3 regions of the Kitasatospora sp. NPDC090091 genome follow, and region 3 is predicted to be linked to each of the others. Evidence: riboswitches for the same ligand, from Rfam matches in the RefSeq annotation. Region 3 holds a riboswitch; each other region holds the start of a gene.

The links. Region 3 has a riboswitch for cobalamin ahead of ACIPSC_RS19625 (cobalamin biosynthesis protein). Riboswitches for the same ligand answer to the same signal wherever they lie in the genome.
Region 1: another riboswitch for cobalamin. It lies ahead of ACIPSC_RS07155 (CoA-acylating methylmalonate-semialdehyde dehydrogenase); the one in region 3 lies ahead of ACIPSC_RS19625 (cobalamin biosynthesis protein).
Region 2: another riboswitch for cobalamin. It lies ahead of ACIPSC_RS07120 (prenyltransferase/squalene oxidase repeat-containing protein); the one in region 3 lies ahead of ACIPSC_RS19625 (cobalamin biosynthesis protein).

Annotation. Positions count from the first base shown of each region.
Region 1 is NZ_JBIVDY010000003.1:362,182-365,444, forward strand. It holds gene ACIPSC_RS07150 (acyl-CoA dehydrogenase family protein) at 1-417, opposite strand, end outside; gene ACIPSC_RS07155 (CoA-acylating methylmalonate-semialdehyde dehydrogenase) at 414-1,913, opposite strand; cobalamin riboswitch at 2,125-2,317, opposite strand; gene ACIPSC_RS07160 (cryptochrome/photolyase family protein) at 2,466-3,263, opposite strand, start outside.
Region 2 is NZ_JBIVDY010000003.1:355,656-358,918, forward strand. It holds gene ACIPSC_RS07120 (prenyltransferase/squalene oxidase repeat-containing protein) at 1-1,378, opposite strand, end outside; cobalamin riboswitch at 1,481-1,624, opposite strand; gene ACIPSC_RS07125 (flagellar hook-length control protein FliK) at 1,714-2,193, opposite strand; gene ACIPSC_RS07130 (peptidase) at 2,229-3,263, opposite strand, start outside.
Region 3 is NZ_JBIVDY010000010.1:240,280-243,542, forward strand. It holds gene ACIPSC_RS19620 (cobyric acid synthase) at 1-946, opposite strand, end outside; gene ACIPSC_RS19625 (cobalamin biosynthesis protein) at 943-1,908, opposite strand; cobalamin riboswitch at 2,004-2,166, opposite strand; gene ACIPSC_RS19630 (XRE family transcriptional regulator) at 2,427-3,140, shown strand.

The DNA.
Region 1 (3,263 bases), on a different contig from region 3:
GGTGAGCGCGGCGGCGTCGGAGCCGGCGCCGGGCTCGGTGAGGCAGTAGCTGCCCAACTGTTCGGCCGAGCAGAGCGCCGGCAGCCAGCGGGTGCGCTGGGTCCCGGTGCCGTAGCGGTCGACCATCCAGCCGACCATGTTGTGGATGGACAGGTAGGCGGCGATCGACGGGCAGCCGGTGGCGAGCGCCTCGAAGGCCACCACCCCGTCCGCCCGGGAGAGTTCGGAGCCTCCGACGTCCTCGCGCACGTATACGCCGGCCAGGCCGACGTCCGCCGCCTTGCGCAGCACGTCGACCGGGAAGTGCTTGGTCCGGTCCCACTCCACCGCGTGCGGCGCCAGGTACTCGTCGGCGAAGGCCCGGGTGGTCCCGGCGACGGCCCGCTGGTCCTCGGTGAGGTCGTGCACGGCGCTCATCCCATCGTCGGAATGGTGAAGCTCGCGCCCTCCTTGACCCCGGAGGGCCAGCGCGAGGTGACGGTCCGGGTGCGGGTGTAGAAGCGGATCGCGTCCGGTCCGTGCTGGTTGAGGTCGCCGAACGCGGAGCGCTTCCAGCCGCCGAAGGTGTGGTAGGCGACCGGCACCGGGATCGGCACGTTCACGCCGACCATGCCGGTGTTGACCCGGCGGGTGAAGTCGCGGGCGGTGTCGCCGTCCCGGGTGAAGATCGCCACGCCGTTGCCGAACTCGTGCTCGCTGGGCAGGCGCAGCGCCTCCTCGTAGTCGGCGGCGCGGACGACGGTGAGCACCGGGCCGAAGATCTCCTCCCGGTGGATCCGCATCTGCGGGGTGACCCGGTCGAACAGCGAGGCGCCGAGGAAGTAGCCGCCCTCGTGCCCGTCCAGCCGGAAGTCGCGTCCGTCGACGACGAGTTCGGCGCCCTCTGCGACACCGATGTCGAGGTGGTCGCGCACCCGGGCGAGCGCGTCGGCGCCGACCAGCGGGCCGAAGTCGGCCGCCGGGTCGTCCGAGCGGCCGACCTTCAGGGCGGCGATCCGCTCGACCAGCTTCGCCACCAGGGCGTCGGCGGTCTCCTCCCCCACCGGGACGGCGACCGAGATCGCCATGCAGCGCTCGCCGGCCGAGCCGTACCCGGCGCCGATCAGCGCGTCGGCCGCCTGGTCGAGGTCGGCGTCCGGCATGACGATCATGTGGTTCTTCGCGCCGCCGAAGCACTGCGCCCGCTTCCCGTGGGCGGCCGCGGTCGCGTACACGTACTGGGCGATCGGGGTCGAGCCGACGAAGCCGACCGCCTCCACCCGCGGGTCCTCCAGCAGCGTGTCGACGGCCTCCTTGCCGCCGTTGACCACGTTGAGGACGCCCGGCGGCAGTCCGGCCTCCAGGAACAGCTCGGCCAGCCGCAGCGGCACCGAGGGGTCGCGCTCGGAGGGCTTGAGGACGAAGGCGTTGCCGCAGGCCAGCGCGGGCGCGGCCTTCCAGAGCGGGATCATCGCCGGGAAGTTGAACGGCGTGATGCCCGCGACGACGCCGAGCGGCTGGCGCATCGAGTACACGTCGATGCCCGTCCCGGCGTTGTCGGTGAACTCGCCCTTGAGCAGGTGCGGGATCCCGGCGGCGAACTCCACGACCTCCAGGCCCCGCTGGAGGTCGCCGTGGGCGTCGGCGACGGTCTTGCCGTGCTCGGCGGAGAGCAGCCGGGCGAGCTCCTCCCGCTCCTGCTCGACCAGTTGCAGGAAGCGCAGCAGCACCCGGGCCCGCCGCTGCGGGTTCCAGGCGGCCCACTCGGGCTGGGCCTGCGCCGCGTCGGCGATCACCGCCTCGACCTCGGCCCGGTCGGCCAGCGGCACCCGGGCCTGCACCCGGCCGGTGTTGGGGTCGTACACGTCGCCGAACCGGCCGGACGTGCCGGCGGTGCGCTTGCCGCCGACGAAGTGGGTCAGTTCACGGACCATCGGTTCCTTCTCTCATCGTGGATGGGGAGAGGAGGAATGGAGAGGGCACCGCCGGCGTCCGGGCGCACGCTCGTGCGCGCCGGGCGGCAGCGGCGGTTGACGTGGCGTCAGGGGCGGAGTTGCGCCCCGGTGCTCGGCACGGCAGGGCAAGGGGCGGCGGCGGAACGGGAAAGGCAGCCCGAAGTCATGCGTGTCGTCTCCATCCTCGTGGAAAACACGGACCACCCGCGGCCGGTATCCTGACTCCCGGATCAGCGCCCGTCCCCAGGCCTTCCCGGCTGGCTGCCAGTGGCCGTCGAACTGCGAGGACGAACTCCCCGGTCACAGTGGCGGGACCGTGCCGGACTCACACCGGCTTCCCTGACACCGCGGACCTGTCATCGACCATATAGTTGGACGTCCTAGTAAGTCCAGGGGTTCGCGCACGCGCCGCGCCAAGGCGTCCCGTCGGGCACCCTGGCCGGTGCGACCTCGACCCGGCCGACGTGGACGAGCCGACGTGGACGATCCGCCCAGGGCACTCACGGCCGGCGGCCATGACGGCAGCCGCGCTCAGGAACGCCCGTGCCGGAACCGGGCGGTCAGTTCCTCCGGCGCGACGACGGGGGCCGGGTACCGGCCGTCGAACAGCCAGGGCCGGTGGACGGCCGGGCCCGGGAGGTCGGCGAGTTCCGGCACCCAGCGGCGTACGTAGTCCCCGTTGGGGTCGTAACGGTCGGCCTGGCGCAGTGGGTTGAGGATCCGGTTGGGGCGGGTGTCGGTGCCGGTGCCGGCGACCCACTGCCAGTTGAGCTGGTTGTTGGCCACGTCGCCGTCGACGAGCAGGGACAGGAAGTGAGCGGCGCCGATCCGCCAGTCCAGGTAGAGGGACTTGGTGAGGAAGCCGGCCGTCAGCAGGCGGGCCCGGTTGTGCATCCAGCCCTCGTGGGCGAGTTGGCGCATCCCGGCGTCGATGATCGGGTAGCCGGTGCGGCCCTGCCGCCAGGCCTCGGCCTCCTGCTCGTCGTGGTGCCAGTGGTCGCCCCTGGTGCGGTAGTCGTGGCGGGCGGCGTCGGGGCGGGCGGCGAGGACCTGGTGGTGGAAGTCGCGCCAGGCGAGTTGCCGGACGAAGGCCTGCGCGCCGGCGCCGTCGTGCCGCACGGCGTGCGTGGCGAGCCAAGTGGGTGACAGGCAGCCGAAGTGCAGGTACGGGGAGAGCCGGGAGGTGCTGTCGGCGGCGAGGTCGTCGTGGATCTCGGCGTAGCCGTCGATGTCCCAGGCCCGCCAGCGCTTCAGGGCGACGGTCTCGCCACCGCGCGGCAGGCCCGGGGAGAACGGGCCCGCGACCACCAGGTTCGCACTGCCGATGCC
Region 2 (3,263 bases), on a different contig from region 3:
CGGCGGGCGTGGTGGTGGAGCCGGCCGTGGGCGTCGGGGAACCGGTGCCGGTCGGGGTACCCGTCCCGGTCGGGGTCGGCGTACCCGTCCCGGTCGGCGTCGCAGTACCGCTGGGCGTCGGAGTCCCCGTGGAGGTCGGAGTACCGGTCGGAGTCCCCGTCGGCGTCGGCGTGCCCGTCGGCGTCGGCGTCGGAGTACCGCCCAGGTTCCGGGACAGCGTGCCGAAGGAGATCCCGGTGGAACCGCCGACCACCTGCGTCGACGCGCGGACGTCCGATCCCTGCTGCCCGGCGGACGCGACGTTGAACCCGCCGTCGCCGTTCTGCTGGCCGGCGAGGAAGTCGAGCGCCTTGGCGATCTGCCCGCCGTAGGCGGCCTTGCGCAGCGTCATGCCCTGGACGGCGAGGGCCGCCGAGTTGGTCGAGTGGCCGGCCGCGCCGGGGAAGCCGCCGTCGGAAAGCTGCTGGGCCGCGAGCCAGGCGAGCCCCTTGTCGACGGCCGCGGCGGCCTCGTCACCGGGGACGAGGGCGAGCGCCATGAGGGCCATCGCCGTGCTGTCCACGTCGGAGTCGCCGGTGGCGGGTATCAGGCTCGGCCAGGAGCCGTCGGCGTGCTGGAGGCTCTTCAGGTAGGCGATCGGCGCGGCGGCGTTCGTCGCGTCGTCGGCGCGCAGCTGGGCCATGATGCCGAGCGCCTGGGAGAACACCGACGTGGCGTAGGTGTAGTTGCCGGAGTCCGCGCAGCCGGTGTTCTGGTCGGCCTTGGCACAGACCGCCCGGTCGAGCGCGGCGATCAGGTCGTGGCCGCCGAAGGCCCGGGGGTTGCGCCCGACGATCTCGGCGAGCAGGGCCTCCTTGCCGATCGAACCGCCGCCCGCGTACTCGGTCCCGACGGCGGTCCAGTCGTTGACGGTGCGGTCGTTGGGGTCCTTGCCCTGCTGGTCGAGGAAGTCGACGATCTTGCGCAGCGTGACGTCGTCGGTGCCGGTCGCCGCCAGGGCGTAGGCGCCGTCGATGGTGAGGCCGAAGTCGGCGAAGGTCGGGAAGGCCTCGTAGTAGTGACCGTCGATCAGACGGGCCGGATCGGTCAGGTACGTGCTGCCCTTGCCGAGGTCGGGGGTGCGCCCGGCGTCGTGCAGCAGGGTCGTTCCCGTCACGGGGTGGGCGTCGCAACCCCGGGCGGCACCATCGCCCCGGCTGAGGTCGACCGTCACGATCGCCCCGGATGCCGCGGCGCACTGCTCGACCGGGTCGGCGGCGGCCGTACCGGGGTGTCCGAGCAGGACCGCACCGCAGGCGGCAGCCGCGACGGTCCCGGCGACGACGAGGGACGCGAGGTCCCGGCTTCTGTGGCGTGCGCGACTGCTGCTGACCCTCACGACGACTCCCTGGTCGGTCGACGCGGGAGGCAGCGGCGCAGCCGACGGTTCCCGGGCAGGCACCGTCGCGACCGCGTCGTAGTCCGCGACGACGCATGTGCTGTGTGAACAGTCCCCCGGTCCAGGCATTCCGGCTCACCCACCCGGAGGTGGGTCCACGGTTGCGGGTCAGCGCCGGAGTTGGACCGGCTTCCCCTGAATACCGAGGGTGAAAATCGCTTCATCAGACCACGGCGCCTGACGGAGAGTCAACGGATCGTCATGTCGATCACATCACCTGCGCGCCGGGCTCCTCGGAGGGTGCCCGGCGCGCCGCGTGCGGCGACACACCGGTGTCAGGGCGCCGTGATTCCCGGCTGCGCGCCGGCGCCGAAGGACCAGCCCTCGACGTCCCCGGGCGCCGGGTTGTAGCTGCCCGCGCCCAGGTTGCTGTACGACCAAGGGCCGCCGTGCTGGGCGTGCCAGTACGACCAGTAGGCGCCGCCGGTCGGGTTGGTGCACGTCGTCGGCAGTGCGTTGATCTTGCACACGAAGCCGGGGAAGCGCGGGTGGAAGGCCCACGAGAATCCGGCACCGGTCAGCGCGGCGAGGCCGGTGGCCGGGTCGCCGGGTGCGCAGCCGGTCTCGATGCCGCCGCCGACGGCGGTGAAGTCGACCACGACGGTGACGCCGGTGGTGCCACTGCAGGCCGCGGCGTGGGCCTGCGGGGCCTGGACGGCGGAGGCGCCGAGCAGGCCGGCGGTGAGGGCCGCCACGGCGGCGATCGAGCCGAGCGTGCGGCGCGCGGGGCGGGCCGGGGTGAGGGTGTCGGTCATCGGAACTCTCCTCGTGGGGTCGGGGGTTCGGATTCTCAGCGGGCGGCCGGCGCCGGGCAGGCCAGGGTGGGGGCGTCGGGACGCGCGCCGGCGGCGGAGAGGGTCGCCAGCGGGGCTGCGGCCAGGCCGAGGACCGCCTGCGCGGTCGCCCGGGAACCGCTGCCGGGGTTGAAGCCGGTCGCGTCGTAGGCGATCGCGCCGCGTACCGCCGGGTCGGTGGCACAGCCCTGCTGGAACTTCACCAGCCGGCTCCAGCCCTTGACGCCGGCCCCGAAGCGCCCGCCGGACAGCAGCGCCTGCGTGGCCAGCCCGGTGGTGTTGGCGTTGGAGGCGGACGCCCCGGCTGCGGCGAAGCCGCCGTCGGCGTTCTGGTGGGCGGCGAGCCAGCCGAGGCCCGCGTTCGCCTTGGCGGTGCGGCCGGTGGCGGCCAGGGCCTGGGCGGCGAGGGCGGTGGCGTCCGGGTCGCTGGTGCAGGTGGCCTGGCCGAAGGAGACGGGGTAGCCGCCGTCCGCGCACTGGCTGTTCGCCAGGAAGTCGACGGCCGCGGCCGGGGCACCGCCGGGCGTGCGGTGCAGGGCGATCACCGCGAGGGACTGGCCGAACGCGTTGCTGTAGTCGCCCCACTGGGAGCGGTCGGAGAACCGGCCCTCGGCGGTCTGGAGCGAGCGCAGCCGGGCCGGCAGGTCGACGCCGCCGAAGGCCGTCGGGTTCCCGCCGCGCACCTCGACGGCGAGCAGCAGCTTGGCAGTGGCGCCCGCGTACGCCTCGGTGGTGCCGTCGCCGAGGTAGCCGCCGAGGATCTCGGGCTTGGCCAGCCAGGCGGTCGCCTTGGCGGCGGCCTCGTCGGAGCTGTGCGAGGCGGCGAAGGCCAGCACAGCGTCGATGGTCAGGCCCTGGTCGGGGTAGGCGGTGCCGTCGAAGACGGACTCGAAGTGGTCGCCGCCGACGAGCTGACGGGCCAGCCAGCCGGCCGCGGCGGCGTCCGGACGGACGGTCGCGGAGGACGGCGCGGCGGCGGGTGCGGCGGCGGGTGCGGCGTGGGCGGCGGTGGCCGCCGGGAGTGCGGTGGC
Region 3 (3,263 bases):
GCAGCCAGGCCAGGTCGGCGACGGTGGCCCGGGTGCCGGGCAGCACCACCAGGTCGGCGTCGGCCAGCTCCTCCGGGCGGGTGGCCCAGCGGACCAGCACGCCCGGCTCCTGGGCCAGCGCGTCCACGTCGGTGAAGTTGGAGAGCCGGGGGAAGCGCACCACGGCCACCCGGAGCACGTCCCGGCCCACCGGCCCGCGGCCCTCGGTGCGGTCCACCACGGTGGTGAGGTCGAGCGAGTCCTCGGCGTCCAGCCAGAGCCCGGACAGCATCGGCAGGGTGCCCAGCACCGGACGGCCGGTCAGCTCGCGCAGCATCTCCAGCCCGGGGGCGAGCAGCCGTGCGTCGCCGCGGAACTTGTTGACGAACCAGCCGGCCACGTGGCGCTGGTCCTCCGCGGAGAGCAGCGCCAGCGTCCCGTACATCGCCGCGAACACGCCGCCGCGGTCGATGTCCCCGACCACGACGACCGGCAGCCCGGCGGCGGTGGCCAGGCCCATGTTGGCGATGTCCCGGTCCCGCAGGTTGATCTCGGCCGGCGAGCCGGCGCCCTCGCAGACCACCACGTCGTAGCGGCGGCGCAGGTCGGCCAGGCACTCCAGGGCCCGCTCCAGCAGGACGGGCTTGCGCTCGCGGTAGTCCAGCGCGCCGACCTCGGCGACCGGCCGGCCCAGCAGCACCACCTGGCTGCGGCCGTCCGCGCCGGGCTTGAGCAGCACCGGGTTCATCGCCGCCTCGGGCTCGACCCGGGCCGCCTGCGCCTGCATCGCCTGGGCCCGGCCGATCTCGGCGCCGTCGGCGGTGACGAACGAGTTCAGCGACATGTTCTGCGCCTTGAACGGCGCGACACTGACGCCCTGCCGGGCCAGCCAGCGGCAGATGCCCGCGGTGACCACGCTCTTGCCCGCGTCCGAGGTCGTCCCGGCGACCAGCAGCGCGTTGCTCATGCCCTTCCCCTCCTGCCCAGGACCGCCCGGAGCAGCAGGTGCCCCGCGACCGTCGTACCCAGGGCCAGCGCGCCCACCCGCCGGGAGAGCTGACAGGCCCGTTCGATGTCGTCCACCCCGACCGGCCGCAGCTCCGCACCGAGGACCGGCCGGTGCTCGACCCGGTCGCCGTAATGGAGCGTGCCTCCCAGGCGGACGCCGATGGCGCCGGCGAAGGCCGCCTCGGCCTGGCCCGCGTTGGGGCTGGGGTGCGCGGAGCCGTCCCGGCGCCAGACCCGCCAGGCGGTCCGGGGTTCGGGCGCGGCGGCCACCGTGAGCAGCGCGGTCAGCCGGGCGCCCGGCCAGCCCGCCACGTCGTCCAGCCGGGCCGAGGCCCAGCCGAAGCGGGTGTGCCGCGGCGAGCGGTGGCCGACCATCGCGTCCAGGGTGTTGACGGCGCGGAAGGCGAGCAGCCCGGGCGTGCCCGCGACGGCGCCCCAGACCAGCGCGTTCACCACGGCGTCGGCGGTGTTCTCGGCGACCGACTCGACCACGGCGCGGGCCACCTGCTGCTCGTCCAGCGCGCTCGGGTCGCGCCCGCACAGGTGCGGCAGCCGGGCCCGGGCCGCCGTCAGGTCGCCCGCGGCGAGCGAGCGGCCGATGGTCCGGGCCTCCCGGGTGAGCGAGGTGCCGCCGAGCACCGTCCAGGTGGCGGCGGCGGCCAGCGCGGCCCGCCCGGGCAGGCGCCGGCCCAGCAGGCGCTCGGCGGCCAGCGCGCCGGCCGTGACGGTGCCCACGCAGAGTGCGGTGTAGGCGGCGCCGACGGCGCGGTCGTCGCGCCAGATCCGGCGTTCCAGGCGGCCGGCCGCGCTGCCGAAGAGCGCCACCGGGTGGCCGCGGCGCGGGTCGGCGAACCGGGCGTCGGCGAGGCTGCCGGCGACGGCGCCCAGGGCGAAGGCGGCGGCGCGGGTCAGCGGGCGCACGGCAGGCAGCGGAGGTCTCGGTGGGGCTGGGCAGCCTGCATCGCGTGCGTGTCCTCACTCAGGGTCCGCGCCCTGGATCGACGTACCGGGGGCGAGAGTCTCCTGGCTTCCGGGTCGAACGCACGGCCGCGCCTTCCAGCGGCTTCTGACGGCCTGCCGGTGGGCCGCTCCTGCCCGTCGGCGGGCAAGGAGGGCTTTGTCGGACGTGCTCCCCGGTGACAGTGGCGGGACCGCGCCGGACTCGCACCGGCTTCCTCTGCATGCCTCCGTATTGGCTGAAGGATCCCATCACGCGGCCGAACCGCGAGTCAACCAAGGTCGCGGAGGGGTTGGTCACACGGCCTCACGCCGCCGCACCCCCGTTTTCACCGTTCCCGACCACGTCGCTATCTCCGATCATGACTGCCGCAGGGGCATGACAGGCTGTGGGATCGTCCATCCGCCTGGAGGTACCTCCAGGCCCGCTTCGTGCGTTCGGCGGCTGGGGCGCCGATGGACCAAACCCCTACGGTCGGCGCATGCGACGCAGACAGCCACCCGCCCTGCCGCCGGTGCCCTTCTCCCCGGCGGCCGCCCGTGCGCACCGCGCCGGCCTCGGCCTGACCCCCGAGCAGGTCGCCGAGGGAATGGCCGCGCACGGGATCCGGCTGCTGCCCGCCCATGTGCTCGGCTGGGAGAGCGGCGGGCTGCGCCCGACCGAGGAGGAGTTCATCGCCCTCGCCCGGGCGCTCTGGTGCCCGCCCGCCCAGCTGATGGGCGCCCACCCGGCCCGGCTGCGGGACTTCCGGGTGGCCCGGGAGCTCAACCAGGAGGCCGCGGCCCGCCGGATCGGCGTCCCGCTGCGGCACTACCAGCAGGCCGAGGCGGCCGACCGCTGGGACGGCGACGAGGCGCAGACCCACGCGCTCGCCCAGGTGCTCGGGCTGCGGCTGCGCGAGCTGGTCGCGGTGACGGGCCGTCGGGAGGAGCTGGACCAGCGGCTGAAGCAGTGCGTGGACGGGCGCTGGCAGGCGCACGTCCGTGCGATCGGCCGGATCGTGCCGGTGCACGAGGAGGACCTCGCCGCCGTGCTGACGGCGCTGCAGAGCGAGTACCAGGTCTCCTCGCACTGGGGCGCCGGCAGCTGGGGCTCGCCGGCCCCGGCGGCCGGGCCCGCCGTCACCCGGGACCGGCCGGCCGGCGAGCGGTTCTGGGAGCTGCTCGCGCGGCGGCAGCCCGACATCCCGGTGTGACGGCCGGGCCCTGCCCCCCGGCGCCCGGCCGCCCGCCCGGGGGCCCGGCCGCCCGCCCCGGGCCCGCCGGCCGCCCCGGCGTGACCCGGACGGCCGCGTCCGGTGGCCGGCCGCCTCCCCCGC